3 regions of the Brevibacillus sp. HB1.2 genome follow, and region 3 is predicted to be linked to each of the others. Evidence: riboswitches for the same ligand, from Rfam matches in the RefSeq annotation. Region 3 holds a riboswitch; each other region holds the start of a gene.
What was found. Region 3 has a riboswitch for lysine ahead of HPY28_RS21220 (amino acid permease). Riboswitches for the same ligand answer to the same signal wherever they lie in the genome.
Positions count from the first base shown of each region.

Region 1 (11,813 bases), on a different contig from region 3:
TCGCCCGTGATCGTGATGAGGAAGATCGCCGAGTGGTTTACATCAGCTTGCGCGATTCTGGCAAAAAAATTCTGCAAGTAGCCAAGCAGAATCGAAGAGAAAAACTAAATAAAATGTTCTCTCACCTCAGCGAAGATGAACTCCAGCACTTCGTCCTCCTTTTTGAAAAGCTGGCGATGGCGGCGGTCATCGAGGCGAGTGAATAAACTCCTTGTACGTTGCTGTTGTGGTGGGGAGAAAACAGGAGAAAACGCTCTGCTTCCTCTACGATCTTTCCATGTGATCCGCTTTTTTAAATCCTTCAAAGAATGAAATACCTCATCTGTTACGACAGAGAAGAATATTTCCAGGCGTAGCGACTTGTGGAGTCCTACCGCGCGGAGAAGGGATTTGCGGGCAAAAGAAACGCAACGTGCCCGTGCTACGAAGCGGCTACCACTTTTGCGTTTCCCCGCAAATCCCTTCGGAGCGGACAGTCTTATCCCCCAGCAGGACGGAGCCTGGAGCCTAACCTGGAAATATTCTTCTCTCCACTACAGCGACATATACAGTAAACACTTAAACAAACTTTCCTAAACTAAAAAAAGGCGTGCATTCCGGATCACCGGTGCACGCCTTTTCTATTGCAAACAATTAGGAGAAGAAGAACTTCTTCACTGCATGTTTGGTTGTTTCTTTGTTCATGTGAGCGATCGAAGTTGTGAGCGGAATACCTTTTGGACATGCTTGTACGCAGTTTTGCGAGTTACCGCAATCACCGATACCGCCATCTTCCATCAGGGCTTCCAGACGCTCATGCTTGTTCATCATACCCGTTGGATGCTGGTTGAACAGACGAACCTGCGAAATCGCGAACGGACCGATGAACTCAGCCTTCGCATTCACGTTCGGGCATGCTTCCAAGCAAACACCGCACGTCATGCACTTCGAAAGCTCGTACGCCCATTGACGCTCAACTTCCGGCATGCGAGGACCTGGTCCCAGATCATGCGTACCATCGATTGGAACCCACGCTTTTACGCGCTTCAGCGCATCGAACATGCGGCTGCGGTCAATCGACAAGTCACGTTGTACAGGGAAGGTGCTCATTGGCTCAAGACGAATCGGCTGTTCCAGCTTATCTACCAGTGCCGAGCAAGCTTGGCGTGGTCTTCCGTTAATAACCATCGAGCACGCACCGCATACTTCTTCCAAGCAGTTCGATTCCCAGTTTACTGGAGACGTTTTTTGACCTTGTGCGTTGAGTGGATTACGTTGAATCTCCATCAAAGCACTGATCACGTTCATACCAGGACGGTAAGGAATCTTGAACTCTTCCTTGTACGGAGTGCTGTCAGGGCTATCTTGACGAGTGATAATCAAATGAATCAATTTTTCTGCCATGATCAGTTTCCTCCTCTCTTATTTCTTGTCAGACGTATAGTCTCGCTTACGTGGTGCGATCAGGGATACGTCGATGTCTTCATAGTAGATTTCAGGCGCAGTCGTTTCAGCATTGTACTTCGCCATTGTCGTCTTCATGAAGTTCTCGTCATCACGCTCTGGGAAATCAGGCTTGTAGTGAGCACCGCGGCTCTCGTCGCGCTTGAGCGCACCGATCGTGATCGCACGGGACAGTGCGAGCATGTTCCACAGATGACGGGTAAACGCCGCACCGGAGTTGCTCCATTTATTCGTATCGTTGATGTTGATTTTCTTGTAGCGTTCCATCAGTTCAACGATCTTATCATCCGTTTTTTGCAGACGGTCGTTGTAACGTACTACCGTTACGTTGTCAGTCATCCACTCACCCAGTTCCTTGTGAATCAGGTAAGCATTTTCTGTTCCATCCATTTTCAGGATGCTGTCGTATTTCGCTTGCTCTTGGCTAGCAAAACCGTCGAAGAGCGTGGAAGACAGATCATCAGAGGATTTGTTCAAGCCTTTGATGTACTCGATTGCTTTTGGACCTGCTACCATACCGCCATAGATAGCGGACAGGAGGGAGTTCGCACCCAAACGGTTTGCACCGTGCTGAGAGTAATCGCACTCACCTGCTGCAAACAGACCAGGGATATTGGTCATTTGGTTGTAGTCTACCCACATACCGCCCATGGAGTAGTGAACCGCAGGGAAAATCTTCATTGGAACTTTACGTGGGTCATCCCCAACGAATTTTTCGTAAATCTCGATAATACCGCCCAATTTTACATCCAGTTCTTTTGGATCTTTGTGGGAAAGATCGAGGTATACCATGTTTTCGCCGTTGATACCCAGCTTCATATCTACGCAAACGGAGAAGATTTCGCGAGTCGCGATGTCACGCGGAACCAGGTTTCCGTATGCAGGGTATTTATCTTCCAGGAAGTACCAAGGCTTACCGTCTCTGTACGTCCATACACGGCCACCCTCACCACGAGCAGACTCGGACATCAGACGCAGCTTGTCGTCTCCAGGGATTGCAGTTGGGTGAATTTGGATCATCTCACCATTGGAGTAAATAACCCCTTGTTGATACGCCGCAGACGCTGCTGTACCTGTATTGATAATCGAGTTCGTCGATTTACCGAAGATGATACCAGGTCCGCCTGTTGCCAAAATAACGGCATCCGCACGGAAGGATTGAATTTCACCGGAACGCATGTTTTGCGCAGTAATCCCGCGACAGGTTCCTGTATCGTCCAAAACGGCTCCGAGGAAATCCCAATATTCGTACTTGGTTACCAGACCTTCAGCTTCATAACGGCGTACTTGTTCGTCCAATGCGTACAAGAGCTGTTGTCCAGTTGTCGCACCCGCAAAAGCGGTACGGTGATGTTTGGTTCCTCCGAAACGACGGAAGTCCAACAAACCTTCTGGCGTACGGTTAAACATAACACCCATACGGTCCAACATATAGATAATGCCAGGTGCTGCATCGCACATTGCTTTAACTGGCGGTTGGTTTGCCAAGAAGTCTCCGCCATATACTGTATCGTCGAAGTGCTCCCATGTGGAGTCGCCTTCCCCTTTGGTATTTACCGCACCGTTAATACCGCCCTGCGCACAGACAGAGTGGGAACGTTTTACCGGAACCAGGGAGAACAGCTGAACAGGAACGCCTTTTTCTGCTGCTTTGATGGTAGCCATCAAGCCGGCCAAACCTCCACCGACAATGATCAGTTTACCTTTTGCCATGAGTTTAGTCCCCCTATCCCTACAAAATGAAAGCCGACATCGCACGCAAGCCGATGAAGGTTACAATTACGAATACGCCCAAAGTCAGGAATGTTGCAATGCGTTGGGAACGCGGCCCAACTGTAATTCCCCAGTGAACCAGGAACGACCACAGTCCGTTGGAGAAGTGGAAAGTCGTGCTAATAATCCCGATTGTGTAGAATACGATCATTGCAGGACTGCTCAAAATGTTTGCCATCATGTCATAATCCACGTGTGCACCCAGTGCTTTTTGGATACGAGTTTCCCAAACGTGCCAAACAATAAAAATGAGGGTAATGACTCCTGTAACGCGTTGCCACAAGAACATTTGGTTTCGGAAGTAACCGAAGTTCCCTACGTTATGCTTCGCTTGGAACGCGATGTAGAGACCGTAAACAGCGTGAAACAGGATCGGGAGGTAGATCAAGGCAAATTCAAGTACTAACAGAAATGGAAGGCTTTCAATGAAGCCTACGGCCTGGTTGAAAGCTTCAGGCCCACGAGTCGCTTGATAGTTGGCTGTCAAGTGGAACACGAGGAAGAGCCCGATCGGAAACAAACCAAGAAGTGAGTGTAGCTTGTGACTGAGAAAGCTATGGCCTTTCGCCATACAATGGTCCCCCTTTCAATGTATGTAACTCTCAATTCTGTGAAAAACGTCAAGCGTCACCGCAAGCAGTCCAAAACGGTTTTCGGCCGTTTTGATAGACCTTTCCCCAATATCCTAACCCATTGCCTCACCCATTAGACATAGCAAAACCGCCACGATCATTTTATGAAGAGCGTCTTGACGCTGTTCACAAAAAGACTGCGTTCGCTAGATCACATGAATTTGTCGGAATGTGTCAAAATCCGAGAAAAAGTTGGGCAAAACTTTGACCAAATCCAATTGTACTCTTGTCGACACATAGCGTCAAGACAATCAATGTACTAAATACATTGATAGAATAACTTTGTTTAGTCCAGCTATTTTTTCTATTAAGATGTCATGAATGCGAGTCCCTCCTCATAATCTAGTACAGACAGGAGGGAAGCACATATGAAAGAGAAGGATCAGCTTGCAGCACTGTTGCCGCCAGAGACCATTCCCTATGCGGAAAGAATGAATATGCCCTATCTTGGCTATCATCTTCTACGCGAAACGTTGACTAGCACCCTGCTAGGCGATAGTGAAAACCATATTCTCTATTGGATTGGAAAAAATATGGGCCGCCAAATCCCCATTCAATCTGCAACAGGCCCGATTATGCCTTTTATTCGGCTCGGATTAGGCCAGCTCGACGTCGTGGAGGAGTCCGGGCAAACTATCGTCTATTCGCTTACTCATTCCATTTTTAGCTACCAGTCTATCGAAAGACTAGGATTCAGTCTTTCTTTTGAGGCTGGGATCATTGCTGGTATGATTGAGCAATGGAAAGAAAGAGAAGCGTTCAGCAAAATCGAAATGGAAAGCTCCTCTGACATACGTATATCTGTACAAGTGGCGTCATGAAGAAAATGCCCCCTCTACCTATAACAAAGGGAGAGGGAGCATCCATGTTTTATACTCCGTGCACGACCGCGGTTTCCTCGACATCCAGACCATATGCCGAATGAAGACTGCGAACAGCCAGCTCCGTCAAGGCTGCTGGAATGACACAAGAAACCTTGATATCAGACGTAGATACCATTTTAATAGAAATTTCTTTTTCTGCCAGGACACGGAACATTTCGGCAGCTACCCCTGGATTATTGATCATGCCTGAGCCAACAATCGATACCTTGGTCAAGCCTTCCTCGAAATCGACTTTTTCAAAGCCAAGCTCGTTTTTGTTTCTGTCCAGCGTATCCAGTGCTTTTTTCAGGTCATCCGCTGCAACTGTAAAAGAAATATTCGTAACAGACGCATCATAAGAGCTTTGGATAATGATATCGACGTTCACCTGATTGTCCGCCAGCGTATTGAACAGACGGGAGAGCGTCCCGACCTTGGCAGGCATGCCGACAACCGTGATTTTGGCTACATCTTCATCGTGTGCAACTCCACTTACTACTCTTCCTGTTTCCATGTTGGCAACCTCCTCAACGTACGTACCATCTTCGGCAGTAAAGCTGGAGCGGACGACCAGCCTTACCTTGTATTTTTTCGCAGCCTCTACTGACCTTGGATGAAGAACCCCTGCACCGAGGTTCGCCAACTCCAGCATCTCATCATACGAGATCGTATCCAGCTTGCTCGCAGCTGGAACCACTCGCGGATCAGCTGTATACACCCCGGACACGTCTGTAAAGATTTCGCATTTCTCAGCGTTCAAGCTCGCTGCGAGTGTAACCGCAGATGTATCCGATCCACCGCGGCCGAGCGTCGTAATTTCACCTTCGTCACTGATCCCTTGGAATCCTGCCACGATCACCACACGACCACGGCCGAGCTCGGATTGAATCCGCTCTGGATCAATCTGCTTGATCCGTGCTCTTCCGTGAATCGCCTCCGTGGTGATTCCAGCCTGCCAGCCCGTAAGAGAAATGGCGTCGTAGCCTTTTGTATGCAAGGCCATCGACAAAAGCGCGATCGATACCTGCTCCCCCGTGGTCAGCAGCATATCCATTTCACGCTCGGATGGGTATGCGCTTATCTGCTTGGCCATATCTACCAACACGTCAGTAGATTTGCCCATTGCAGAAACAACGACTACCACATCATGCCCTTCCTCTTTGTAGCTGACAATTCGATCCGCAACTCGTAAAATTCGCTCAATGGTACCTACAGAGGTGCCTCCATATTTCTGCACGATCAACCCCATGCGGCTTCTCTCCCTTTTTCTCATATCCAATGTTGGTATTTATCTCGTATCGTATGGTTTTTCACTATTCTCTCTATAAGGAAAAATCTTGCATTTTATTTTACAAAAAAGGCACCGACAAGGAATAAGACCTGCCGCTGCCTACTGTTTCGACATACCGGTTCCTCCCTCCCAATACACGCGGACAACGAAGATTGACAGTCATCACCATCAAAACTCACATTGACACACCGTGAGATAGCTCTCCATCTGACAATTGGTCATTGTGCAGATGACAGTCCTGCATTTGTTCAACGCAGACCCAGCATGGAGAAAAGCGGGTTTCCCTCCACACTTCGGCGAATTCCCCTTTCCCGTCCCCTTCACAGATTCCCGATCTCAGGGTGGTACTCTTGGTTTTCGCGCCTCTACCTCACTCCATAATGGAAGTGAGGCTAACTATTCTGTTTGAATCGGATTATATCATGAGTCTAAAAATGGATCAATTCCTTTTTAGAGGTTGTTCAAAAAGTTACATGTGCTATGTGTCCAGCTTGCGCAGATGCCCGATGATTTCTTTTGCCAGCTTGTCACCGATCCCTAATTGGCGGAAGTCTTCAACGGTCGCCTCTCGCATTTTTTTCAACGAGCCAAAATGAGAGAACAACAGCTTGCGTCGCTTCTCACCGATACCCGGGATCTCATCTAACTGCGAGGAGAGCATCGTTTTTGTCCGGGATTGTCTGTGGAATGTAATAACAAAACGGTGGACTTCATCTTGGATGCGCTGCAACAAATAAAACTCATAGCTATCACGTCTAAGATTCACAGGCTCTGGCGGATCTCCGTACATGAGCTGAGCGGTACGGTGCTTCTCGTCCTTCGCAAGTCCACAGACGGGAATATAGAGACCCAGCTCGTTTTCCAGCACGTCCATAGCCGCACTGATTTGGCCTTTTCCACCATCGATCACTATCAGGTCAGGCATCGGCTGGTTTTCTTTCAGCAGGCGTGAGTAACGACGGCGAACCACTTCGCGCATGGAGCCGTAATCATCTGGCCCCTCGACGGTTTTGATCTTGAATTTGCGGTATTCCTTTTTGTCAGGGCGACCATCTGTAAACACAATCATTGCAGACACAGGCTCTGTTCCCTGAATGTTGGAGTTGTCAAACGCTTCAATTCGATGAGGAACCGGAATCCCTAAAATGTGACCAAGATTGTGTACCGCTTGGACTGTACGAGCATCGTCCTTGGACATCAGCGCGAACTTCTCCTGCAAAGCAATACGGGCGTTCTCGGAAGCCATCTTCACGAGCTCATGCTTTTTGCCTCTTTTCGGAGCATGGACTTTGATGCCCAGCCACTCACCCAAAAGCTCCGGTTCACTCTCTTGCGGGAGCAAAATTTCTTTTGGTAGCGCATTTTGTTTATCGTAGTAGAACTGGCTCACATAAGACATAAAGTCCTCGGTTTCGCTTCCATAGTATGGAAAGGAAGTCGTCTGACGCTCGATCATCTTCCCTTTTCGCATGTAGAACACTTGAATGCACATCCAGCCTTTTTCCACAGCAAATCCGATAATATCGCGGTCTACCGTATCCGTGAACGTGATCTTCTGCTTCTCCATCACCGCTTCGATGCTCTTGATCTGATCGCGATATTCCTTGGCTCGTTCGAACTCCATGTTTTCAGCGGCTTGCAGCATTTTTTCCGTGAGAGTTTGCTTCATTTCCTCGTGGCCACCATCGAGGAACCGGCTGATTTCATCCACCAAACGCTGATTTTCCTCTGCCGATACCTCGTACACACAGGGCGCTAAACATTGTCCCAAATGGTAGTAAAGACAAACCTGCTTGGGCATATTGCGGCACTTGCGCAACGGATAGAGGCGATCCAGCAGCTTCTTCACCTCGGAGGCATCTCCGGCATTCGGATACGGACCGAAATACTTGGCTTTATCTTTTAATACCTTACGGGTAATCTCCAGGCGTGGCTGCGCCTCATTCGTAATTTTGATGTACGGATACGTCTTGTCGTCGCGGAGCATGACATTGTAACGCGGATCGTGCTCCTTGATCAGGTTGCACTCGAGGATGAGCGCCTCAATCGCGGAGGATACCACAATGTACTCAAAGTCCACGATTTCACTGACCAACAGCTGCGTCTTCCCGTTATGACTGCCTGTAAAATAAGAGCGGACGCGGTTTTTCAGTACCTTGGCTTTTCCTACGTAAATGATTTCCCCGCTCGCATTTTTCATCAGGTAGCAGCCTGGCTTATCTGGCAGGACGGCCAGCTTATCTTTTAAGGAGCTGTTCATGGCTGCTCCCTCCTCTTTGCTCTATATCTGCTATGCATCTATTTGTTCTTGTGAATTGGTTTTTCCAATACATACAGTTCATCTTCTAAGGAACTCATCCGTTCCATCAGCAGCTTGCGGCTGTCTTGCACCCCTTGATTGTAATAGAAGGGGCCGAGCTCTTTTGAGAAAAAGGCAATCAACTCTTCCGTCTCCAAATTGCCGAGTGTCTCCGACCGTTCTTCTTTAAAATAGCGTTGTACTTGATGAACAAGATATTCCATTTGCTCTCTCGTCAATTTGGCTGGCATCGTATCCGGCTTCCTTCCCTATTTCGCATCATAAGAGAATATACGTTCTATCCTTTATAGTACCATGGAATGATGACGAAAAAAACTGCCGCCTCATTCCATGGCGACAGTTTTTTACAGGCAGACTAGTGCTTGCGACCACCCAAATATGCTTCTTTTACACGCTCGTCGTTTAACAACGCTTCTCCTGTGCCGTCCAACACGATTTGCCCTGCCTCCAGTACATACCCGTAATCAGCGATTTTGAGGGCTTGTTTGACATTTTGCTCCACGATGAGGACGGTTGTACCTTCCGCATTGATTTCTTTGATCACCTTGAAAATGTCCGACACCACGATGGGAGCCAAGCCCATCGACGGCTCGTCCAAAAGCAGCAGCTTCGGTCGAGACATCAATGCGCGAGCAATGGCTAGCATTTGCTGTTGACCGCCAGACATCGTCCCTCCCAATTGGGAAAGCCGTTCCTTCAGGATGGGGAACCAGGTCATCATCTTTTCCATGTCGTCCTTGATGCCTTGTGCATCGTTGCGCTGGAATGCGCCCATTTCCAGGTTTTCCAGCACGGTCATCTTCCCGAGGATCGCACGCCCTTCTGGTACCAACGCCAATCCGGCTTTTACGATCTGATGGGGTCTCGAACCCTCTATGCGTTGACCACAAAACGTAATCGTCCCTGCTTCAGGCTTCAGTTGACCCGCAATCGTACGCATGGTTGTGGTTTTTCCCGCTCCGTTCGCCCCGATCAGCGAGACGATTTTTCCCTCAGGCACTTCCAGCGTTATCCCACGAATTGCCTTGATTTGACCGTAGGAGGTCGTCAAGTTTTGTATATTCAGCATCTTATTCGTCCTCCTTGCCGAGGTAAGCTTCAATCACATCTGGATTGTTTTGTACCTCTGCCGGGGTGCCGTCAGCAATTTTGACCCCAAAGTTGATACATACAACCTTTTCACACAGGTTCATGACCAATCCCATATCGTGTTCGACCAACAGGACAGTCGTCCCGTCATCGCGAATTTTTTTGACCAGCTCCATGAGCGCTTTTGTCTCGGTCTCGATCATTCCCGCAGCAGGCTCGTCCAAAAGCAAAAGCTTTGGCTCAGTAGCCAGTGCCCGCGCAATCTCCAGACGCCGTTGTTGACCGTAAGCCAATGTATCCGAGCGAACATCAGCAATGTCAGACAAGCCTACGAATTCGAGGAGCTCCTCTGCTTTTTTGGTAACAGCCTTTTCTTCCGCACGTTGTCCGGGGGTTTTCAAAAGGGAAGCCCAGAAGCCCGCCTTCATGCGCGAATGACATCCTACCTTCACATTGTCCAGCGCACTCATGTGACCGAAGAGGCGAATATTTTGGAACGTCCTTGCAATCCCCATTTCGGTAATTTTGTTAGGCGCCACCCCATTTAGCTTTTGTCCGGCAAAAGAAAAGGTGCCCGTGGTTGGTTCGAATATGCCCGTTGCCATATTGAAAATGGTCGTTTTGCCCGCACCATTCGGACCAATCAAGCCAACAATTTCGCCCTCTCCGACCGTAAAAGAAACGTCACGAAGAGCGGTGATGCCGCCAAAGCTTTTTCCTACGTTCGCAAGTTCCAACAACATCTTATACTCCCCCCTTCGCTTCCTTGTCCGATGGCTTGCCCCGACGACGCTTGAACAGCTTTTGGAACGTATCGGCGCCAATCAAGCCATGCGGACGGAACGCCATTACACCGACCATGATCAAACCGTACATGAGCATTTTGTACTCGGCCAAACCACGTAGTACCTCCGGCAGCGCTGTCAAAACCAAGGCACCAAACAGCGGCCCCCATACCACTTCGCTGCCGCCGATCACGGCATAAGACAGAATCTCTACGACTTTATGATAGTTAAAATCATCTGGCGTAATGGTCGTCGTAATGTGGGCGAACAATCCTCCACATACACCAGCCAAAATGGAACCGATCACAAAAGCAAGCATCTTATAATAGTTGACTTGCAATCCCATCGCTCGTGCCGCCGTTTCGTCTGCTTTGATCGCTTCAAAAGCTCGCCCGAGACGAGAACGGTTCAGACGCAGCGTCAGGAAAAGAACGAAGGCAAACAGGAGCAGCATAAACACAAAGGTCGATAATGACTTCATTTGCATGACCGAAATGCCAAAGGTTTGCGCTTTTAACCCCATTGCTTTTTCAAAATCGTATAAGTAATTGCCAATCGATTGAAGTCCGGTCAGTCCGAGGGCGCCATTTGTAATTTCCATATTGAGAAAAATAACGCGGATCACTTCACCAAAGCCAAGCGTAGCAATGGCCAGGTACAAGCCGTGGAGCTTCAATGTCGGAGCACCGATCAACAGTGCAATTAGCCCTGCCGCAAGTCCACCGATTATGATGGCGATAAACAGAGGCATGTCCGCTTGCTTTGTCAAAATACTCGCCGTAAAAGCACCAATGCTCATAAAGCCCGCATGTCCCAAAGAAAGCTGGCCCGTCGAGAGTGTAATGTAAATACTGATCGCCAAAATACTGTTTAACAAGATAAAAGTCAGTACCTGTAAGTTATATGGATTGAGAATGTCCAATGTCTGCACCTCCCTTACGCTTTGCGTCCAAATAGTCCTTCCGGCTTCAAGAGCAAAATGAGAATGATCAAGCCAAAAGCAACCGCATCTCGATACGACGAGTCTCCGTATGCGACGGTAAACACCTCGATAATCCCGAGCAATACGCCGCACACCATGGCCCCAGGAATGCTGCCTACCCCGCCTAAAATCAAAACAGCCAAACCTTTGAAGCCAAGCGTCATCCCCATCGTCGGAATGAGAGCAGAGTACGCCATCCCGATCAATATGCCGGCGACACCTCCCAGTGCCGACGCAAGCATGACGATCACGACAATGACCATATTCGTGTTAATCCCCAAAATATTTGCTGTATCCGTATTTTCAGCCGTCGCGCGAATGGCTTTTCCCATTTTCGTTTTTTGTATCCAAAAATGCAGGACGAACATCAGCAACACAGAAATCCCTAAAATAACGAGATCGACGCTGCGAATTTGAATGAGCCCCAAGTCAAAAGTGGTATCCCCAAAGGATTGTGGGAACGCACGGGAGTCAGCACCGAAAAACTTGTGCATGGCTTCCTCCATCAAAATGGCAAATCCGATCGTACTGATCAAGGATGCCAGATGGGGTACATTTTTTTTACGAAGTGGGCGAAGCGCTGTATACTCCAGCACAAGACCCAAAATGGCCGATATCACGATGGCCACAATCAG
Region 1 is NZ_JABMIU010000003.1:294,963-306,775, reverse strand. Features, by position in the region: gene HPY28_RS09525 (MarR family winged helix-turn-helix transcriptional regulator) at 1-206, shown strand, start outside; gene sdhB (succinate dehydrogenase iron-sulfur subunit) at 634-1,383, opposite strand; gene sdhA (succinate dehydrogenase flavoprotein subunit) at 1,402-3,156, opposite strand; gene HPY28_RS09510 (succinate dehydrogenase cytochrome b558 subunit) at 3,176-3,787, opposite strand; gene HPY28_RS09505 (YslB family protein) at 4,217-4,669, shown strand; gene HPY28_RS09500 (aspartate kinase) at 4,719-5,960, opposite strand; lysine riboswitch at 6,191-6,378, opposite strand; gene uvrC (excinuclease ABC subunit UvrC) at 6,481-8,262, opposite strand; gene HPY28_RS09490 (DUF2164 domain-containing protein) at 8,301-8,552, opposite strand; gene HPY28_RS09485 (ABC transporter ATP-binding protein) at 8,678-9,391, opposite strand; gene HPY28_RS09480 (ABC transporter ATP-binding protein) at 9,393-10,154, opposite strand; gene HPY28_RS09475 (branched-chain amino acid ABC transporter permease) at 10,156-11,127, opposite strand; gene HPY28_RS09470 (branched-chain amino acid ABC transporter permease) at 11,133-11,813, opposite strand, start outside.
Region 1: linked by a shared signal. The riboswitch ahead of HPY28_RS09500 (aspartate kinase) and the one ahead of HPY28_RS21220 (amino acid permease) in region 3 are both predicted to bind lysine.

Region 2 (11,813 bases), on a different contig from region 3:
GGACCTTCTTCTGCCGGCTGGAAGAGGAACAGCAAATCATCTGCCATCGGATGCTCGGTAAAATGCGTCAGGAGGCCAAGAGCAATTGCCATATGCATGTCATGACCGCATGCATGCATGAATCCTTCATGAAGCGAGCGAAACGGATAGGACGTTTCCTCTACGATCGGTAGGCCATCCATATCCGTCCGCCAGGCAATTAATCGTTTTGGCTTTGTTCCTGCCAGCTTGACCAAAATGCCTGTCCGCCACGTTTTGATCTCGATTCGCTCCTGGGGCAGCTTTTTCAAATAATCGAGCAAGTATTGTTGCGTCTTCACTTCAGCGAAGCCTGGCTCCGGTATTTGGTGCAAGTCTCGGCGAATTTGTGTAAACAAGGAAGTCGTCATGGTCTACGCCTCCTTTTTCGTACCTGTTCTTGCTGTTAATTGCTCCTCAAACACAGCAAGAAAACGGTCCACATCGGCTTTTGTCAACGTCAGTGGCGGAAGCAGACGAACAATCGTTTTCTGCGTCACGTCAACGAGAATTCCTTCGTCAAGCAATGCTTGCTGCAAGTGGCTTACCTCTTCCGGGGTGGAAGAGAGCGGAATTCCAACCATCAAGCCTTTTCCGCGAAGGGATTGCAGCTGATCTGGAAGACGCGTTCGCAGCGCTTCCAAGCCCGCCCACAGGTACGCAATCACTTCTTCTACGTGAGCGCTGAAGGCTGGATCAAGCAATTCGTCCAACACGACATTCCCTAGGGCAGCAGACAGTGGCGATGGTGCAAAAGTCGTTCCGTGATCCCCCGGTTTGAACTGGTTCATCAGCTTTGGGCCAGCGATGACACCGCCGAGGGGAAGCCCTCCCCCTATGCCTTTGGCAAAAAGGATCAGGTCTGGCGTTACGCCTGCATGCTCATAAGCAAACAGCTTTCCTGTTCTGCCCATTCCTGTCTGGATCTCGTCCATGACAAAGAGCATGCCTTCATGTTCACAGATCGCAGCTACCTCTCGCAAGAACGCTTCCGTTAACGGCACGACACCGCCAGAACCCAAGACTGGCTCCATGAGGACCGCAGCGGGTCTTGCTTCCTGGCAAATCGCTCGCAATCCTTCCGTGTCTTCCACATCCAGTTCATAAACAGGAAAAGCCGGCTGAGGAAAGTCTTGATAGACGTGAGCCTGCCTCGTCAGACGCACTGCTCCGAGTGTTCGCCCGTGAAAACTGTTGCGTAAGACAACGATGCCTTCACGACCTGCTCCCTCGTTCTTCGTCCATTTGTGAATCAGCTTGATCGCAGACTCTGTAGCCTCTGCACCAGAGTTGGTGAAAAACACTTTTCCACTAATGCTGTTCGCAACCAAACGCTCGGCCAAACGAATAGCGGGCTTATTTAAAAATACATTGGAAATATGCAAGAAGCGCTCTCCCTGCTCACGCAGAGCCTGTACAATGCGCGGATGAGAATGCCCCAGAACGTTTACCGCGAGTCCGGTAAACAAGTCGAGGTAGCTCTTTCCATTCGTATCGTACAAGTAATTTCCTTCGCCTTTTTCTATGGCAATCGGAAGTCTTTTGTAAGAGGAGACGATATATTGTTCATCGAGCGAACGCCAGTCCATGTGCACTCTCTCCCTTACAGCTGACGTAGCTCCTGCTTGATCTCTGTCTTGGAACGAGTTTTTTCATCGATTTGCTTGATCACACGAGCAGGCGTTCCCGCAACTACTACGTATGGAGGTACATCTTCAATCACGACAGCACCCGCTGCAACGACAGCACCTTTTCCTACGCGAACACCTTCCAGAATGACAGCATTTGCTCCGATGACAACATCGTCTTCGACAACAACTGGCTGTGCAGATGGTGGCTCGATAACGCCTGCGATAACCGATCCAGCGCCGATGTGGCAGTTTTTCCCGATGGTTCCACGTCCACCTACAACAACATTCATGTCGATCATCGTACCTTCACCGATAACTGCGCCGATGTTAATGGAAGCACCCATCATGATGACCGCATTGTTACCGATTGTCACTTGGTCACGGATAATTGCGCCTGGCTCAATACGTGCTTGAATTCCTTTTGTATCCAGCAATGGAATAGCGGAGTTGCGGCGGTCGCTTTCTACCACATAATCTTCAATTTTGTCTGCGTTAGCAGCGAGCACTGGCTCAATCTCTTTCCACTCACCAAAAACAACACCAGTAGGACCAGTAATGAAGGCTTTGGAGCTCGCACCAAAGTCGATTCCCTCCAGGTTCCCTTTCACATATACCTTCACTGGTGTTTTCTTTTCGCTTTTTTGAATAAACGCGATAATTTCGTTGGCATCCATCATGTTCATGGTTACATCCTCCTCAAAATAACAGCATGGTAAATCAAAAAAAGCAATGAGTGCATTCGCTATCTCATTGCTCTTACTACTACAGAAGCAAATCATAAATAGCGCTCCACAAAAAGACTTTAGGTCCCTTGTGACAGGATGATCATTTTTCATGAGACACCCCAGCCTGTGCTACGTAGGGGCATAGCATAAGCTTCGGCGCTTTAGCCTTTCTTCCTTCTCCTGCCCCCTGGCAGATTGCGAAAAGACTTACTCTTCTTCGGCGCACCTCTATTTAGAGTACATTATTATAATTTTATTTAACTCTACCAAAATCAATGAAACGTGGCAATAAGAAAAAAGTTATTGACAACGATTCTCATTTTCATTATTTTTATTGATGAGAATGATACTCATTATCTGAATTGGAGGTTTTACGTTTTATGAGCATTTTGATGGTATACGCGAGCATGACAGGGAATACTCAAGAAATTGCTGAAGCAATTGCAGAAGGTATTCGTTCAACTGGTGCTGAGCTGGAGATAAAAGAAGTGATGGATGCGAACGCAAAAGAACTCGAAGCTTACGACGGAATCTTGCTTGGTGCCTACACATGGGGCGACGGTGAACTGCCAGACGAATGCCTGGATTTTTATGAGGAAATGGACAATATTGACCTCAGCGGGAAAAAGGTTGTTGCTTTTGGCTCTTGCGACTCCGCTTACGAGCATGTCGGTGCAGCTGTTGATATTTTGCTGAAAAAGGCGAGCGAGCGTGGTGCGGAAACTCCTCTGGAAGGTTTGAAAATCGAGCTTTCTCCTACTGCAAAAGAAGTGGAAACGTGCAAAGCATTTGGGGTGTCATTTGTTGAATTGCTCGGCTAATTGATGTTTCCCAAATACTCTGGCACATGCTATACTATCAATCCAACTTTTTAAGGAGGATTGATCTCATGTCACTACATACGGACGAGATTCTCTTACGGCCTCTCCAACAACAAGACGCAGCCGAGCTCCTAGAGCTTCGGCTGCGTAATCATGACTTTCTCCAACCATTTGAACCAATCCGCCCCGCTTCATTTCTGACCCTCATAGGACAGCAAGAACAGATTTCACAAGCGCAGATTGATTTTGAACGTGGTACTGCCTATGCTTTCGGCGTATTCTCCCGAGAATCCGGAAAGATGATTGGACGTGTAGCGTTGTCGAATGTCGCACGTGGCGCATGGCAAAATGCGACGATTGGCTACTTTATGGATCAGGCGTGCAATGGCAAAGGTTATACGACATCAGCAGTAAATCTCGCCCTCCGCTTTGCTTTAACGGATGCTGGGCTGCACAGAGTACAAGCTGCTGTTATGCCTCGCAATCAAGCTTCCATTCGCGTCTTGGAAAAAAACCGTTTTCGCCAGGAAGGGCTTTCGTTACGCTTTTTGCAAATTAACGGTGTATGGGAAGACCATCTCCTGTACGCTCTTACTGCTGAGGAGTGGGCTCAGTAATTTCCTCCCTCATTTCGCTCTCTCGTAGCCGCTCCAGGATACGCCGTTTGCGGTACAGCATCATCCCCGCTTCGGCGACATCCTGTACGGTTGAACGGTTCAAATACGCCCCGAACAAAACACCTGCAATCGGCACCATTTGAAACAATTTTTTCCACCCAAAGTTTTCTGTGTACGTTACCACGACTTCACGCCATCCTTGCAATTGAGCCATAACCTCTCTCTGCGCATTTGGATCATCAAAGCGGGAGAGCTCAGCGAGTATCGCTTTTTTCCCTACAATGTCTGATGAAGCAAACTGCAAGCATTTGACGACAAACAGCCGCTCTCTTTTCTCTTCAGGTCGATAGCCATAGGCAAGAGCCATCTCTTGTAATACTTTAAGGGATGTCCCCATCAATAAAGGGATATCGATCGCGAGGGTAAAAATCCCTCCGAAGCCAGTCGTGGCACCTTGTACCGTGGCAAAATTCGCACGTGAATCCTTTAACTCCATTGCGACATCATTCATGATCGTAAGCGGTACAGCGGCAATCTTTTCTTTGTCAACAACAGACGCCCCCTGTCCCTCTAACCGTTTGCCAAACCGCTTGTAAATCGGTTCATCCTGCACCAAATAAGTTCCACCTGTCTCAAGAAAGGCTGCCATTTCATCTACGGCTTTTCCCAGCTTCTCTTGAACGAATGCAGGCGTAATCCGATCCAACAGAACAAACGGAAGTCTGCCAAGCTTTTCCCAGAACCACAAGTCGTTCTGGTCTCTCTCCCAAGCCTCCACTTCACGTAATGCCGTAACCAATGACTCCCTAGACTCACTCAACCCCAACAACCTCCCTGGCTGCTCACTCAGATTCTCCTCGCCTCCACTGACATTGGTTGCGCAAGATGGACTTGATGTAGTCCTGCAACTCTTCTGACGTGGCGTGACAGACGAATTCTTTTTTACTTCTTACGATTCCCAGTTTTAAATGTTTCACTTCCTCTCCTTCGATTCGAAACCCGAACTTTTCCAAGATCGTCTTCTGCTCATTTGTCATTGGACTTCCTCCCCATGTAGTCGAAAACCCCCATGCCAAAAAGTGCAAGGGGGTCAATCGTTATTTCACTTCGATTGTGAATGCGATCGTTTCTTTTCGTTCATCAACGTCTGTTTTTTTGACTGATCTTTTTTGTCTTGTAACGAGTTGGCAAGTCTTGTTGCTAAGGATGTTGGTTATTTTGATCTCGTATTTGCCGGGCTTCTGCCGATTAATGTATTTGCTAATATCAAGTGATTCCAGTCCGTTTTCAGTGCCGTCATCTCGATTGGAAGGCTTAATGGTAGTGATTTCTTTTCCTTCGTAGGAGATCTCGATCCGGTTTTCTGAAGATATCGTAGCACTGCTGTGCTCTTGTCTAGCACCAATGGCGTTCTCTCCATATATCCACTCATACTTGGGCATATGGTAAGAGGAAGCCTTCCTACTCTCTCTAATTTTCTTCGTCCCAGTCCGCTCTGCATACGTGGAGATGAGTTGTAGGTTTTCCAATTCAGTAAGATCGCTATCAGATTCCACAGTCACAATATCTCCATCTCGATATTCCTTGCCCTCTTTTCCTCTCATGAGCATTGGGGCTTGTGGTGGAGCTATACCTGAATCACCTGGATCACAACTTTGGGACGCTGGGATTGGTGGCGTGTCCTCAATGACCTGTATGTAACCACACCATGACTTGGCAGGGTCTCTTTTGCTGTAATAGTTTACCTTGTAACGCCCTGGCTTATAGCCAGACAGTAACAAGCCTGTATGATCCCAATTCAATTTATCACTATCGACCACGACGTTATCGACTGCCCATACGCCTGGTCCTTCATCGTCATCAGCTTCACTACCGAATTCGATATGCTCTGCTGCTGTAGTCAGCCATATTACATGTACCGGGTTTTGATAGAGCCTCACTGTATTGTCTGATGAATACACGTTTGCTTTCTCGACCATGAGTGTAGATTTTTCGTTTGGTTGCATCAACACATCCAACGTGACATCTCCGCTTGTGGGACCACAAGCATTCGGTGCACCTGGAATTTGTATGTGAATCGTAGTCGACGTAGAGCTACCCCATAAGGAATCCGTTTTGTTTTCCTTGGAATCTGGCTCAAAAGTGACAGAAATCGTCATACCCGCCAGCATTTTCGGGATATCAACTTCAAAATGTTGCGCATTTGTCAACGTTTGTCCAGTTCCGTTCACCGACCATCGACCTAGGTATGCCGAATACAAAGAAATCTTACCTGGTGGCTCCGGGGCAGTAATGGTCTGATCCGGTGCCAGTTTTTGACCACTTGCATCTGTACCCATATATAGCTCCGCCATGCCAATCTGAACTGTCGTCGTCCAAGGCGACATCGAGGTATCATCAGGTAGAAAAAGGAGTTGGTATTGACCAGTCAACAACGTACCTGTTGAAAACACAGTAGCAGGAACAGATCTCATTTCTTGGTTCGTAGACTTGTTTGTTAGCTTCCACGTACCAGGTACAGAACTGTTAAAATCAGTTGACCCCATATTTCCGAAAATGGTCGTCTGCCCACCTGTCGACAAAGGCTCTCCCTCTGCTTTTTCTCCCTTATAAATACGTGGGTAATTTTGTGCTTCTACCTGAAAGCTTACGTGTAACGTACTGCTCTTTGCATTGGCATCAGTCACTACAAAGGTCAACGTATGAGAGCCAGCAGACAATTTCGCTGCGGGAATTGTAAAGCGAGGTACCTGCCATTTGAACACAGCTTGATTTGAGGTTTGCTCCATTTGTAACTCCGTTAATTCTACACCATCCAAATATACTTGCTTCCGACTTAGGTTTGTTCCATTTCCATAAGTAGTCTGTATCACGTCAATATCGAGTGGTGTCTCCGGAGGTAGAATAAACTCATCATTCTTCACCCAGTTCCAACCTTTTGAATCCAGTCCCGCAACCTGATAATCGTTAAAGATAACCATATCGTGAACAGGCTGCTTCCGGATCGGCTTAGATACTTGGCTGTTTTTTTTCATGGATGCTGTTGCCCCGGCTCCCATGGCTGGCGGTACTGACAAACCTGACAAAAAGGTACCAGTTGCCAAACACACGAGAAGTGCTTTTACAACCCATTTTTTCACGAACTGTCCTCCTACTTTTTGTCTTACGTATTTGTATGTGAACAACTGATTTTATTCGACAATAACCGTGTTATATCCTTTTATGTTCTCACGCTTTTTCCCAAGCTCGATATAGTTAAAAACTATCTGTTTAATAATTTATATAGATTTGACTTATGTCTTTTCAGTCGGTAAAAAGGAAGGTAGGGAGGGATACAGATGATTCAAACCAATCAATGGAATGCCGGGCTATACGACGCCAAAATGAATTTCGTTTCTGAATACGGCAAAGGATTAGTGGACTGGCTACAGTCGGCTCCTGGAGAAAGCATTCTTGACCTAGGCTGTGGAACAGGCGACCTGTGTGCTCAACTATCGCTTTCCGGAGCAAATGTGGCAGGAATCGACTTTTCTGCCGCCATGATTGAGGCTGCTCGCCATAAATATCCGCAGTTTGCTTTTGAAGTAGCCGATGCGCATACGTATCGTACAGATATCTGTTACGACGCTGTCTTTTCCAATGCCGCACTCCACTGGATGAAACGTCCTGCTGAAGTCGTTGAGACCATTTGGTTGGCTCTTGCTCCCGGTGGACGCTTTGTCGCGGAATTCGGGGGACACGGCAATTGCGGTCAAATCACAAAGGCATTACGGACTGTTTTGGCACAAAAAGGAATATCCGCGGATGAGCGATCACCTTGGTATTTTCCCAGCATTGGAGAGTACACGACTCTTTTGGAGAAGCAAGGCTTCCACGTCGTACTTGCCTCCCATTTTGATCGTCCCACAGTCATGGCTGATGGGGAACTGGGGCTTTCGCATTGGTTGAATTCTTTTTGCAGTCCTTTTTTTGCGGGGCTGTCCGCAGATGAAATCCAGCAAGTATGTAGGGAAGTCACTGACTTACTTCGTCCTGCTCTGTTTCAAGATGGTCAATGGGTGCTCGATTACAAACGCATTCGTGTCCTTGCCCATAAGAAATCAGAGACTGATACTCTACATGGGGGAGCTGCACAATGACTCGTATTGCCTGTCTCCATGGACATGATTCGAATATTTCCCTCATATCAGAAGCGTTCGCAGCCTTTGACGTAGAGCTCATTCATTTTGTTGATCCAGGTTTACTCCTGCAAAACGCGGGAACTCCTGTGCATACCAAGGAACAATCGCATGCCAAATTACGTGAGCAACTAAGCTGGATGCAGAGCTTGGCGGTCGATGCAATCTTGATCACTTGCACGCAATATGCCGCACTGGTAACACTAGAGGATGAGGCAACTACCACTGTCCCCATCTTCACAATCGATGGACCTTTTTTTCATGAGCTTGCACGATATACGGAGCCACAAGTTCTTCTGTTCTCCAATCCCGCTACTGTCCAACCTACGATGGAGCGTCTCGTGCAACACGCCTATTCTCACAACCTTTATCCAGAGATACGAGTAAGCATCATTGAAAATGCTTTTGCCCTGCTCATGGAAAACAAGCAGGAAGCATACAGAGAAGCGATAAAAGACGCCCTGCACCAGCTCCACCAAACATTTCCAGACCAACCTATTGCAGTGGCACAGCTCTCCATGGCACCTGTTGCCGATCAGTTTGCAAAGGAAAACGGCTGTACAATCTCCCATCCTCTACATAGTTTGACGGCCGAAATGACAAAAACGCTACAATTACAAACAAAATGTTAAGATCTTTTGGTGAAAAAAGAATAGCCCCGTTGCTTGGTCTATGGCCATTTGCAACAGGGCTATTCTTAATCAAATGAACCAAGAAAGACTAATTTACATCCCTTCGTTGGTCAAGAGAACTTCTTCTCCTTCATTCAAGCCGCTTTTGATTTCAATAAAATCAGTTCCTTCGACACCAATTTGTACTTCTTTTGGTGTTGGATCACCTGTGCTCGGGTCCTTTACCATGACGGTGCCTTGACCCGCCTCTAAAACCTCAACAGCATTAATCGGCAAGCGCAAAACATTGTCCACTTGTGCTACATAAATATCGCAGTCACCTGTCATTCCATGCTTCATATCAGTCGTATCGCTCAATTCAATTTTCACAGCAAAACGGACATTTTTCTCTTCTTTTTTCCCCTCTTTTGGAAGCTCTATAACTTTTCCGTTAAAGGGTTTATTGCCAAATGCTGATACGTAGACATCGACACTCTGACCGAGCTTGACTGCTGGAATATCCAACTCGTCAACCGCTGCGATAAAGTACACAGACGTAGTGTCCATGATAATAACCGCTGGATCGGAGCCTGGTGTTTCACCTTCTTTAATATTTACTTTTGTGATCACTCCATTTATTGGAGCCGTCACTTGATTTTTCGCAATTTCACGTTTTTTCTGTTCCATGGTCAAAATGGACTCTTTCAAAGAAAGCTCTTTTTCCTGCAGTTCGAGACCTGCCGATGTCATATCCATCTTGAACAATTGCTGCCCTACCTTGATGATGGAGTCCTTTTTTACGTCTACTCTTCCGACTTTGCCATGCGTACCTGCCAAAATTTCCATATCATCTGGCAGTTCAAACGCCGTCGCCTTTTGGCTGGCGTAAAGCACGCCCTTTTCATCTGTGAATTGGACTTCACCCATGTCTCCCACATAAAGGGCGCCTGGTTTTTTTACCAAAACTTCGACGTCGTGAACACCACCGGTGCCTTGTTCTTTTTTTCCAACTCGGTCTACATTCGTTACAATCCCATCCACATAGTACATGGAGGCACTAATGAAGACCTTCACTTTTTGTCCTGTTGAGAATCGTTCTGACTCAAATGCTGTGAACTTGCCGGTAATTTTTAAATAGTCGGTGTTAGCCAACTTGACGACAGGTGTTTCAGGCGTAACCGTGTCGCCTTCTTTTGCGAGCACTTCGATTACTTTGCCTTCCTTATCTGCATTGATTTTGTCTCTTTTGTCTTTGATTTCATTCAGTTCTTTTTTTGCACGGATAATCGCAAGCTCTTGCTTCTGCACTTCAAACTGGGCATCTGTACTGTCTATCGTGAACAATACGTCACCCTTTTTTATTGACTGTCCTTCCTTCACTAGCAGACGCTGAATTTTTCCACTGAGTTCCGGCTTCACTTCTTCACGTGCCTTTGCTTCTATCGTACCGGATGAGAAAATCGTTTTCTTTACCTCTCCTTTTTCAACGATCGCTGTCGGGAAAGTCGGCTTCTCTTCAGGTACTTCTTCGGTAACTGCATTCTTGCTCTGGAAGTACGAATAGCCGAAGTAGCCGCCTCCACCGAGAAGAACCACAACTGTGGCTAGAATGATCCACTTTTTCTTGTTCATCTTATGTTCCTCACATTCCATCACTTATTCAGATCGAATCGCTTGCAGTGCGCTTAAACGGGAAGCACGGATGGCTGGGAAAATTCCCGCCAACACCCCGATAACAAAGGAAAAACCGATTGCGAACAGTGCCAGCCAGCCTGGAATAACCGCGAGCTTGGATGGTTCCCCCTCCGGATTACCACCGCCGTAGCCCATATTCAGGCTATCCAACAGCCCGCCAGAAGCTCCGAAGTAGTTGACGAGCTCAACTGCTCCCCACGCCATCCCGAGACCAGCCAATCCTCCAATTAATCCAATAAAGCCTGATTCCATTAAAAACAGCCAACGAATATTCAGCACCGTAGCACCAATTACTTTCATGATCCCAATCTCTTTGGTTCGTTCCAAAATCGACATGATCATCGTATTGACGATTCCAATGGTTGCAACGAGCAAAGAAATGGCAGCAATTCCACCGAGAACCATCTGAATCACAAAGAAAAAGTTATTGATGGTTTCCAACTCACGTGCAGGAGACCACACTTCAAAGCCCTTTTCCTTCAGTGCAGCAACGACGCCCTCGACCTTTTCGCGTGATTCTACCTTTACCGTGATCCGATCAAATTCAAAGGTATCCTTCTTAGCTTGTTCACGAGTGCGGCGTGTCGATCCCTCGTTGTTCTCCTCTTCCCTCCCGCGAGTTACCCAGTCGTTCAACTCTTTCACGACGTTAATGGGCACGTAAACGGCAGAAGAAGATCCGCGCTCTTCAGTCTTTTTCAATTGACCGACAACCCGAACGCGCAGTTCCTTTTTCTCGTATTTCGGTTCATCGTCGATTCTGTATTCCCGTGACAAAATGAGTGTCGCTGCTCTGTCCACGATGTTGAACCCGATTGATTCTCCACCGCCCATATCAGGTGGCATAGTGGACTGTCCAGCTTGTCCACCCCCCGTCCTTCTTCGCCGTTCCTCCCGCTTTTCTTTTTCCACGTCCCGCAATTCTCGAGAGACATCGAAAGCGACTACCACTTCTTGCGGTGAGCCTGTCAGATAGTCTCCTTTTTCAATATCGTTTTTTCGATAGGCAGCCGACTCATTCACGTCCACCCCAATAAGCTGTACGTAACCTTCTCGCCTACCTACCTTAAGCTTCGCTTGCTCTCGTAATTCTTTTATCGGCATAACTGCCTGAATGCCAGGAATCTTTTTTAATTCCTGCACCGCTTGCATATTGAGCTTCTTGACTTTATCCTCTGGAACATCAATCCATTCGCCTTTTTCCTCGTACCAACGCAATGGCTCGACGTCCATTTCTGTCAAGTTTCCGAAGTTCTCCAAGCTTTTTACCGCACTTTCCTTAAGCCCTAAACTAAGTGCCATCATCGCGACGATTGCAGCCGTTCCGATCATAACACCAACCGATGTGAGGGCTGTCCGCAGCTTCATTCGCCACAGATTCCTCCAGACGATGCGAAAAGAATCTATTACCTTCACTGTTTGTTCACCTCATACCCTCGCCTACGCTGGTCTTGTCCTTTTTTGTACAACCCGTCCGTCCTGGAGATAAATGACGCGGTCGGACTGTTCCGCTACTT
Region 2 is NZ_JABMIU010000002.1:450,864-462,676, forward strand. Features, by position in the region: gene HPY28_RS07070 (N-acetyldiaminopimelate deacetylase) at 1-389, opposite strand, end outside; gene HPY28_RS07075 (aspartate aminotransferase family protein) at 393-1,607, opposite strand; gene dapD (2,3,4,5-tetrahydropyridine-2,6-dicarboxylate N-acetyltransferase) at 1,622-2,332, opposite strand; lysine riboswitch at 2,424-2,613, opposite strand; gene HPY28_RS07085 (flavodoxin) at 2,755-3,195, shown strand; gene HPY28_RS07090 (GNAT family N-acetyltransferase) at 3,264-3,812, shown strand; gene HPY28_RS07095 (EcsC family protein) at 3,787-4,641, opposite strand; gene HPY28_RS07100 (hypothetical protein) at 4,655-4,849, opposite strand; gene HPY28_RS07105 (hypothetical protein) at 4,910-6,952, opposite strand; gene HPY28_RS07110 (class I SAM-dependent methyltransferase) at 7,151-7,951, shown strand; gene HPY28_RS07115 (hypothetical protein) at 7,948-8,622, shown strand; gene HPY28_RS07120 (efflux RND transporter periplasmic adaptor subunit) at 8,716-10,233, opposite strand; gene HPY28_RS07125 (ABC transporter permease) at 10,258-11,712, opposite strand; gene HPY28_RS07130 (ABC transporter ATP-binding protein) at 11,737-11,813, opposite strand, start outside.
Region 2: linked by a shared signal. The riboswitch ahead of dapD (2,3,4,5-tetrahydropyridine-2,6-dicarboxylate N-acetyltransferase) and the one ahead of HPY28_RS21220 (amino acid permease) in region 3 are both predicted to bind lysine.

Region 3 (9,035 bases):
CTATCACGTGGCCCGCTTTGCTCTCATCATGCGAGATGACGGCCTTCGTGGTCTCGGTATTTTTCCCGGAGACGCCCTCTTGATCTCAGACTTTTCGATGGAACCTGTAAAAGACAGACCTGTATTGATCCGACAGGAGGGGCAGTTCCTTGTGCGTATCGCAGCAGACGTCAATCCATTGGAATGTCTGTTTACAACCACACGCGAGCAAGACACCCCCATGCTACTCCCCTCGGAAAACATTCGCATTACAGGTGTTGTATCCGGTATTATTCCACGTTCATCATCGTAACCTCATTTAGCAGCCAATCCTTGATCGCTGCCACCGTTTGCTGCCACTGCTCCTGCGGGGTAATGGCAGCGGGCTGGTCGCCTTCCTGAGATCCATAGCTTCCGAACTGGGAGTGGTTCCCCCCTTCTATGGACATGTACACGGTACGCTCCGGCAAGTATTGCTTGCTCTCCTCAAACTTTTCTATATGGATCACACCGTCGCGAGATCCGAGTAAAGACAGCACAGGCAAATTCACCTTCTTCAAGTTCCCCTGACTGTTCGGATACGCTCCCAGCAAAAATACTCCACTGATTCGGTCCGGATGGTTTGCTGCGAATTGAGCTGCCATAGTACCACCGAGCGAATGTCCTCCGATGACAAACGTTTTATTCGGGTACGCCTTTAATACTTGTGTGGCTCGCGTCATATCACTTACAGCCAAATTCAGCGGCATTCGTGCGAGAAAAACATGGTAGCCGTAGCCTGCCAAAGCACGGGCAATCGGTGCATAGCTCTCCGGTTTGACCAGTGCTCCTGGATATAAGATGAGTCCCGGCTCGCGTGACTCCCCGCCTTGGAAAATAATCCAGTCATTCGTATCCATGACCGTAATCCCTTCACCGCCTTGCATGGCCGTTAATGCTGCCTGATCGGGTTGATAGGGTTGCAAATACCATATCGCCAGACAAATCGCTCCAAGTGTCACCAATACGAGTGCCTGAAACCATTTTTTGCGTGCTTGACTCATCCTACCCACCTCGTTTCCGTTCCCATGTATAGTTCTATATATTATGTCTCAAACCTAGAAAAAAACCGTCAGAGACAAAATCCCGACGGTCGTTAGTAATGGCTCCATCAGCCTTTTTCCTTCTGTCGCTCCCGAAAACGGCGCACCTTCATCAGGTTTCCGCACATTTTGTCATCACACCAGCGGCGCACCCGGTTGCGGCTTTCATCATAAAACACCCAGCGGCAATCCTCGTTGTCACATATTTTGATTCGCTCCAAATGCTGCTGGGCAAGCAGCTCCGCGAAAGAAGCCGCAATTTGTGCCATGACGAGAGGCCAGCCCTCTGTTGAGCTGGATTGCTTTTGCCCGTAGCCGCCCTCCTCATCTACATACAACACCTGTATATGAAAAGGGGCCTGAGCCAAAGCTCTGTTCAATTCCGCAAGATCGTCCTCTTGGATTCGGTCTCCACGGACAACAGCTTCCAGCATACGTCTCAAACGTTCGCGCAGCTGCAAAAGGGAAGCGGCACACTCCTCATTTATCGGAAGCGGAGCGGTTAGCTTGTATGTTTGCAAAAAGGATGACAGCCATTCCTGGTTCTCCAAACGATTTTCCGCACGACCAGAACCACGCCAATCCCGCCAATCACTATTTAAAAAATCGATACAAAGCCAGTCCATGTCATTATCTCTCCTGACGAAACCCTACATTTTTCTCTCTTGTATGACTATACAGAATATGGTAATATCTCTTTGTAACTATCGTAATCAAATTAACTGGTTACATCTTCATTTCTTACTGCTATTATAGCGTTTCATCAATCTGTTTCACAGACGAGGAGGAAGCGTATGAATCGGAAGGATTTGCTTTTGCATGGATGGGAATGTACGTATGACAAGGAAGACTGGTATCCACCCTTAAAAGAAGCGCTTTCCAGAGTATCAGCAGCCGAGGCCAGCTGGCGCCCTGTGGGAGAAGCAGCCAACACGATCTGGGAAAACATCAGCCACCTTCTTTATTACAAAGAACGCCTGTTGCATCGTCTATTGGGCACTGAATTTCCTAGCTCGGCTGAGACGAACGATGATACCTTCATCCCGTCCGGCGGTCCGGATGACGAAGACGCTTGGCAAGCTACCCTCTTGCGCATGGAAAGCGTCCATCGCCACATTCATGAAAAGCTTTCCTTGCTGACGGATGAGGATTTAAACCAGACGGCTACTTATACGCCCATTTACCAAACCGTGATGAGTCTGGTCCTGCATGATGCGTTTCATACGGGACAAATTGTCCAAATTCGCAAGTTACAAGGCTCTTGGCCTGCCAGACGCTCATTTGAATAACAAAATTTCACATTGATTAATCATAAACAATCCTTTATAGTTGATAAATCACATAATTTCATACATGTTATCCTCATCTTTCACGGTGAGGATAGAGGTCGCGGCTTTTATATCATCCTGTACGAGATTCAGAGAAAATCAATGACTCCAGGTAAGGAAAATCCGCCGAAGCTCATATCGCGTCTCTGTGCGATTGGGTTGGGGCTGTACTCGAAAGGGGCAGAACTGTCACGTTTGCATGCCAAGCAAGCGTGGTGAGCTATCTTCAGTGAAGGCTTGGTGGGGATTGGATGATACCGCCCTATGCCATTTTTTTGGCTATGGCGGTTTTTTCGTTTCCGACCTTCCTTCTCAAAAATCAAGAAAGGTCGTGCAAGTAGCTTATGTCACAAAATCAATTGCAACGTGGTTTAAAAGCCCGACACCTGACGATGATCGCCATCGGCGGCTCGATTGGGACGGGATTGTTTCTCGCGAGCGGAGGCTCGATTCATTCCGCCGGACCTGGTGGAGCTTTAGTTGCCTATCTCGCCATTAGTATCATGGTTTACTTTTTAATGACCAGCTTGGGGGAAATGGCGGCCTTCATGCCTGTTTCTGGTTCGTTTTCGACCTATGCCACACGGTTCGTCGATCCATCTCTCGGCTTTGCTCTCGGCTGGAACTACTGGTACAACTGGGCCATTACCATTGCCGTCGAGCTGTCAGCTTCCGCACTCATTATGAAATATTGGTTCCCGGATACCCCAGCGATATTGTGGAGCGCTTTGTTCCTCGGATTGCTGTTTGCCTTGAATCTCCTGTCTGTGAAAGCCTATGGAGAATCTGAATATTGGTTCGCCTTGATTAAAGTAGTAACGGTAATCGTCTTTATTATTGTTGGTGTGTTGATGATTTTTGGCATTATGGGCGGCCAAGCAGTCGGCCTCCAAAACTTCACCAAAGGCGACGCGCCATTCAATGGCGGCTTCATGGCCCTGCTCGGTGTCTTTATGATTGCCGGATTCTCTTTCCAAGGGACAGAGCTCGTTGGTGTCGCAGCTGGGGAGAGCGAAGACCCTGCCCGCAACATTCCGAAGGCCATCCGTCAAATTTTTTGGCGCATCCTACTCTTCTATATCCTCGCTATTTTGATCATCGGGTTGTTGGTTCCATACGATAATCCAAATCTGATCAGTGGCGACCTTACGGATATTGCGATCAGTCCGTTTACGATTGTTTTTGAAAATGCCGGATTTGCTTTTGCAGCATCCGTCATGAATGCCGTTATTCTTACGTCTGTATTGTCTGCTGGAAACTCTGGCATGTACGCCTCTACACGCATGCTGTGGAACTTGGCGAAAGAAGGAAACGCACCAAAATGGTTCGCAAAAGTAACAAGTAACGGCGTACCGATCAATGCCTTGATCTTGACTGCGCTCGTCGGCGCCCTTGCTTTTCTGTCCTCTCTGTTTGGGGAAGGCGAAGTGTACGTCTGGCTTCTAAATGCTTCCGGTATGTCAGGTTTCATCGCTTGGCTGGGCATTGCCATTAGTCACTACCGTTTCCGTAAAGCGTTTATCGCTCAGGGTCGTGACTTAAGCGAATTGCCTTATCGGGCAAAGTGGTTCCCGTTTGGACCGATTTTTGCCTTCATCATTTGCTGTATCGTTATTATTGGGCAAAACTACTCCGCATTCATGGGTGGAACGGTTGACTGGTATGGCGTCCTGGTCTCTTACATTGGCCTGCCACTCTTCTTAATCGTTTGGCTCGCTTATAAAATTACCAAAAAGACCGAGCTCGTCCCTCTTGAACAAGTAGACTTCAGCATGGATGAGCACACGAAATAATCGAAGAAATAAGTACGGACTTCCGTTCAGATAACGGAAGTCCTTTTTCATGTTTGCCAGCATATTAAAAACTGCCCAAAAATTGCCGATAGTATAGACAAGAAGCCATTGAGATCCGTTTCCTTCCGTTCTCACAACTCATACCAGTCATCTGATATAAGGTAACCAGATCTCCTGCCATCACGACTGAACATGAATCCATGTGAGGAGAGTAGAACATGCACATCCAATCGAATACCCGCTACCTAACCCCCCAGCTTTCAACTAACCAACTTGCACCCAAAATGGTGACAGGAACTCGTCTAGCATTGCCCGAGAACGATACAGTAGACCTTCGTTCTCACAAGGCACGAGAGCTCCCTGCTGATGTCATCGAGCATCACAGTGTCCAATTTTTCTTTAACACAGAGATTAATGAGCGTTTGGATAAAATTTTTGCAGATAAACCACCCGAGGCTCGCAAAGCCTTTGACCACATCCTGGAGCAAAACTTTTTCAACTCCCCATCCACCTACTCCGATGAAGAAAGAGCTGCTTTGGTAGAAGTCGGTTTAACCCAAGGCAAATATTTGGCAGACCAATACATGGCTGATGAAAATGCTGCTGAATTTTTGGATACCCTCCATTTGCTCGCTGGCGTTGCCAAAACACGAAAGGTTGACCCTGCAACCGGCAGTGTCAGCTACGTAGAGCTTCCGCAAAAACCACATGGGGCGCCGAGCGACTATGTTAACCCGTCCAAGCTGATGGAGCGGTATGACCCGGAAGCCTACAAAAAAATGCATGCGGCTACCAATCAAACAGAGAAAGTAAGCATGCTGATTCAATTCGTCAAAAAGCTGCAACATCGACCAGACTGGATCTCTCAATACCGGAACGAACAAGCTACGCTTCTTTCCGATTTAAAAAATACGAAAATCACTAACCGCTTTGAGAATGTAAATACAAAGGACGACACTGAATTTGTTCGTCGAATGAATACGCTCGCTGAAAATGCTTCCTTTTCTACCTTCACACCATTGCTTCAAACGAATCTTGCCTCTTTTATGAAGATCTTGACCAAGAAAACAAGTTAACTACACAAAGATGATGGACACAGCCTCCTCCCGAACTTCCCTGGGACTGGGGCTCTTTTTTTGTGTAGCTGATGGACATACTAACCCGTAAAGGAGGGGACGAACATGTATGACAATCTCGAAAACGACCTGCCTGATTTCAAACAACTGGATGACAGACTGATCGCTCAACCTCCTACTAGCCTCATAATCGCAATCCGTACCAATCTAGACAAGGAACCAAATGACGTCGACAATCCGTATGTGCAGCAAGACTCTACACCCACTGGACAAAATAAGGGGGAAGCAAATGACTGATCGCAGCTCAAAGGAAAAACCGGACATGGGTTATAACGGAAGCAATATGCATGGTTATTCCCTTACAGCAAAGGAAGGGACATTGGACCAAACTGACAAGTCAGCTGCGGCAAAAAAAGAAAACAGGGACAAAGAATAGTTCTTTTCCCGTCACGATGAACAAATCCCCTTTGGGGAAACAGGCAGATACTCACTTTGCCTGTTTCCTGAAGGGGATTCTTTTGGATTTCTGATCAAGAACATGGTGAAAGAACATTTTCTTATTGACGAAACTCTATTGGAAATATATACTTTTCATGGATTTGATAATGAGAATCGTTATCAGATTCTTGTATATATGATCAGGAGGTTGCCCCATGAAATCCAGGCTCTTCAAACACATTTACAGCACAACATTAGTCACTTCTCTCCTCACAGGTGGCGCCCATATGGCTCTGGCCGCACCACTCGTGGCCACTGCTGAACAGACGGATGTTTCCCCTTTGTCGCTAGATTTCGCAGTCGAACAGGCAATAAAGAACAGCGTTGATCTGGAGGTGCTTCGGCTTGACTTAGATATTACGAAGCACGAAACATCCATCACATTGAGAGAAAAAGCAGAAATCAAAAAAGCCGACATCATGTCACTGGCTGATGCAAAAAAGAAATTCGAAGACGCTGCCAAAGCAGTCAAAGAAGTGGTTGTCGATGAAGTCGCCCTGAATACGCAAAAAAACACCATTCAATTGCAAGTGCAAAAAGCATTCTTCGAAGTCCAATCATTAGACGCCAAAATCAAATCGCAGAAGAAAAGCTTGCAAAGACAGTACTGGTTGGACTCCCAAGAAACAGAAGCTCACAAAAATCTTGCTGCACTAGAAGCCAGCTACAAGCAAGCATTGGCCAAACTCAACGATTTATTGAATGAAAAAGCGGACAGACAATGGAAAATGATCGCTACTGATCTGACCCAACACGAGTTGCTTTCCTTAGAGCAATTGCAAGCAAAAGCTTATGAAAATCGTCCTGAAATGATCAAAGCACAAGCAGAAATAGACTTTGCCCAAGTAAGAATTGATTACACAGCAGAGTATTCCGCACTCAGCACACATAAAGGTACAATCGCAAAAAATGAGCACAAAAAAGCGGAACTGCAAAAACAAAAAACACAAAAGAAAATCGGTCAAGAAGTAAGTGACAACTATACGAAGGTACTGACAGCGAAAAAGGCATTAGAGGAAAGTACAACAAAGAAAGAAACCGCATTGGAGCGCTATCAGGCAACAATCGATCAATATAGATTAGGAAAAGCATCGATGAAAGAACTGATGGAAGACGAAGCACACCTGTTTGACTCCGAAGCAAAAGCAATCGAATCGGTTTATCAATACAATCTCGCTGCTACCACCTTGAATCAGTCGACTGGTTATTAATATTTCGTATAACGAAGGATCTCATATATTCATTTAAAATAAAGGAGGCTTCATCCCACAGGGTGAAGCCTTTACTCATTTATTAGCCTCTCAAAAACTCCCGGCATCACCAGACGACCACCGTCTACACCAAAATCCTCTATAAACCACCAAGCCGATAGCACACTATGGCAATACGCCCACGCCAACACTCTCTCTTTTTGCAAAGACAGCGCCTTCGTCAGTCCATCGACCCGCTGTTTCATTACTTCTTCTACCCCATCCTTTGGCAAATGGTTCAGCAAAAACGGAATCACCTCATACTCCGTCTCCCCGATCAGCCCCTTTGGATCAATTGCCAACCACGGCTCTCTTTCTGCGCGCAAAATATTTTCATGATGCAGATCCCCATGCAGCAGGCACTGTTCTTTTTGTGTGGAGAGAAGCTTTTTGTACCATTGCATGGCTCGCTCCACCATTTGCTCGGGAATCGGTCCTGTCCCCCCTTGGAAATGTGGACGAATCTTTTCCAGTCCCACAGCCCAGTCCGCTATCGTTGGAAACGTAGACGCAAGCTTGCCAGCGTTCGAAACGGGGGTATGCATCCTTTTAATCACGTCCGCCAAGCATTGAATTCGTTCTTCTTCGCTGCTCAGCTTGTCCAGTGTCTCCCCTGGCATGATGCGCTCCAAAAGCATGATCTCTTTTTCCTCGTCAGCATCGAGTAGCTGCACCATCCCCCGCCCCGCAAAAGCCCGAATCGCCGTCAGCTCTCTCTGCCAGTCCAGTCCAGGCACGCCCAGCTTCAGCACTGCGTTTCTCCCATCCTGCAACACAACAGATGCGACAAAGTTATAAGAGAGCGGAAACGGCTCAAGCACTTTTAAAGACCAACGTGCTTCGCATTCGGCAATCAGCTCATGAAAGGAATCCAGCCAAAGACGTCCCTCTTCTTTATGTATGCCCATAATTGTTTGGGTAAATTGGGTTGGCAATGAAATCATTAGGAACCCCCTCCTCGAACTACTAGCAAAACATCCTCTTGCCCCAGCTTTCAAGCTGTTCCCCTACCACAGCCGCTTCTTCCCCCCAACAACTACTCATAAAAAAGGGAGCAGCTTGAAAGCCGCCCCCCTTTATTTCCCGGAAAATGTTTAGGACAGCCGTCCCATCAAGCGCTCCATACGTTCCAGCGCCTTTTTCAATTGCTCCATCGATGTTGCATAAGAACAACGGATATGCCCCTGTCCGCTTTCGCCGAACACGTCTCCAGGTACAACAGCTACCTTTTCCTCCATCAGCAGCTTCTCCGCAAACTCAGAAGAACTGAAACCTGTAGAAGCTACAGACGGGAATGCGTAGAATGCTCCGTCCGGCTCGTGGCAAGTCAATCCGATTTGACGGAATCCATCTACCACATAATTGCGGCGCTGACGGTAGCTCTCAATCATTCGTTCCATATCAGAGCGTCCATGACGCAGGGCTTCTAATGCAGCCATCTGAGCCATCGTCGGTGCACACAGCATGGTGTACTGGTGGATTTTCAGCATGCCTGCGAGCAAATCAGGCGACGCGCAAACATATCCCAGACGCCAGCCGGTCATCGCGAACGCTTTGGAAAAACCGGAGATCAGGATCGTCCGATCTTTCATCCCTGGCAGAGCCGCGATACTATCGTGCATTCGACCGTAAGTAAGCTCTGCATAAATCTCATCAGAGATCACCATAAGGTCGTGCTTTTCAATGATCGGCAAAAGTGTTTTCCACTCTTCAGCCGTCATGGTCCCCCCAGTCGGGTTATTTGGATAGCAGAAAATGATTGCTTTTGTACGCGCGGTGATGTGCGTCTCCAGCTCTTGCGGTGTCAGCTTGAACTCGTTTTCCATCGTAGTTTTCAGGAAAACCGGCACCCCGCCAGCCAAGCGAATGACTGGTTCATAGGAGACATAGCAAGGCTCCACGACCAATACTTCATCACCCGGATCAAGAATGGCACGCAGTGCGATATCAATCGCTTCGCTGGCACCAACCGTCACGAGAATTTCTGTCTCTGGATGATAGCTGACAGAGAAACGTTCTTCCAAGTATT
Region 3 is NZ_JABMIU010000010.1:149,618-158,652, forward strand. Features, by position in the region: gene HPY28_RS21200 (hypothetical protein) at 1-292, shown strand, start outside; gene HPY28_RS21205 (alpha/beta fold hydrolase) at 270-1,022, opposite strand; gene HPY28_RS21210 (CGNR zinc finger domain-containing protein) at 1,130-1,687, opposite strand; gene HPY28_RS21215 (DinB family protein) at 1,856-2,350, shown strand; lysine riboswitch at 2,435-2,620, shown strand; gene HPY28_RS21220 (amino acid permease) at 2,734-4,182, shown strand; gene HPY28_RS21225 (hypothetical protein) at 4,401-5,258, shown strand; gene HPY28_RS21230 (hypothetical protein) at 5,364-5,555, shown strand; gene HPY28_RS21235 (hypothetical protein) at 5,548-5,694, shown strand; gene HPY28_RS21240 (TolC family protein) at 5,912-6,967, shown strand; gene HPY28_RS21245 (aminoglycoside phosphotransferase family protein) at 7,039-7,950, opposite strand; gene HPY28_RS21250 (aminotransferase) at 8,101-9,035, opposite strand, start outside.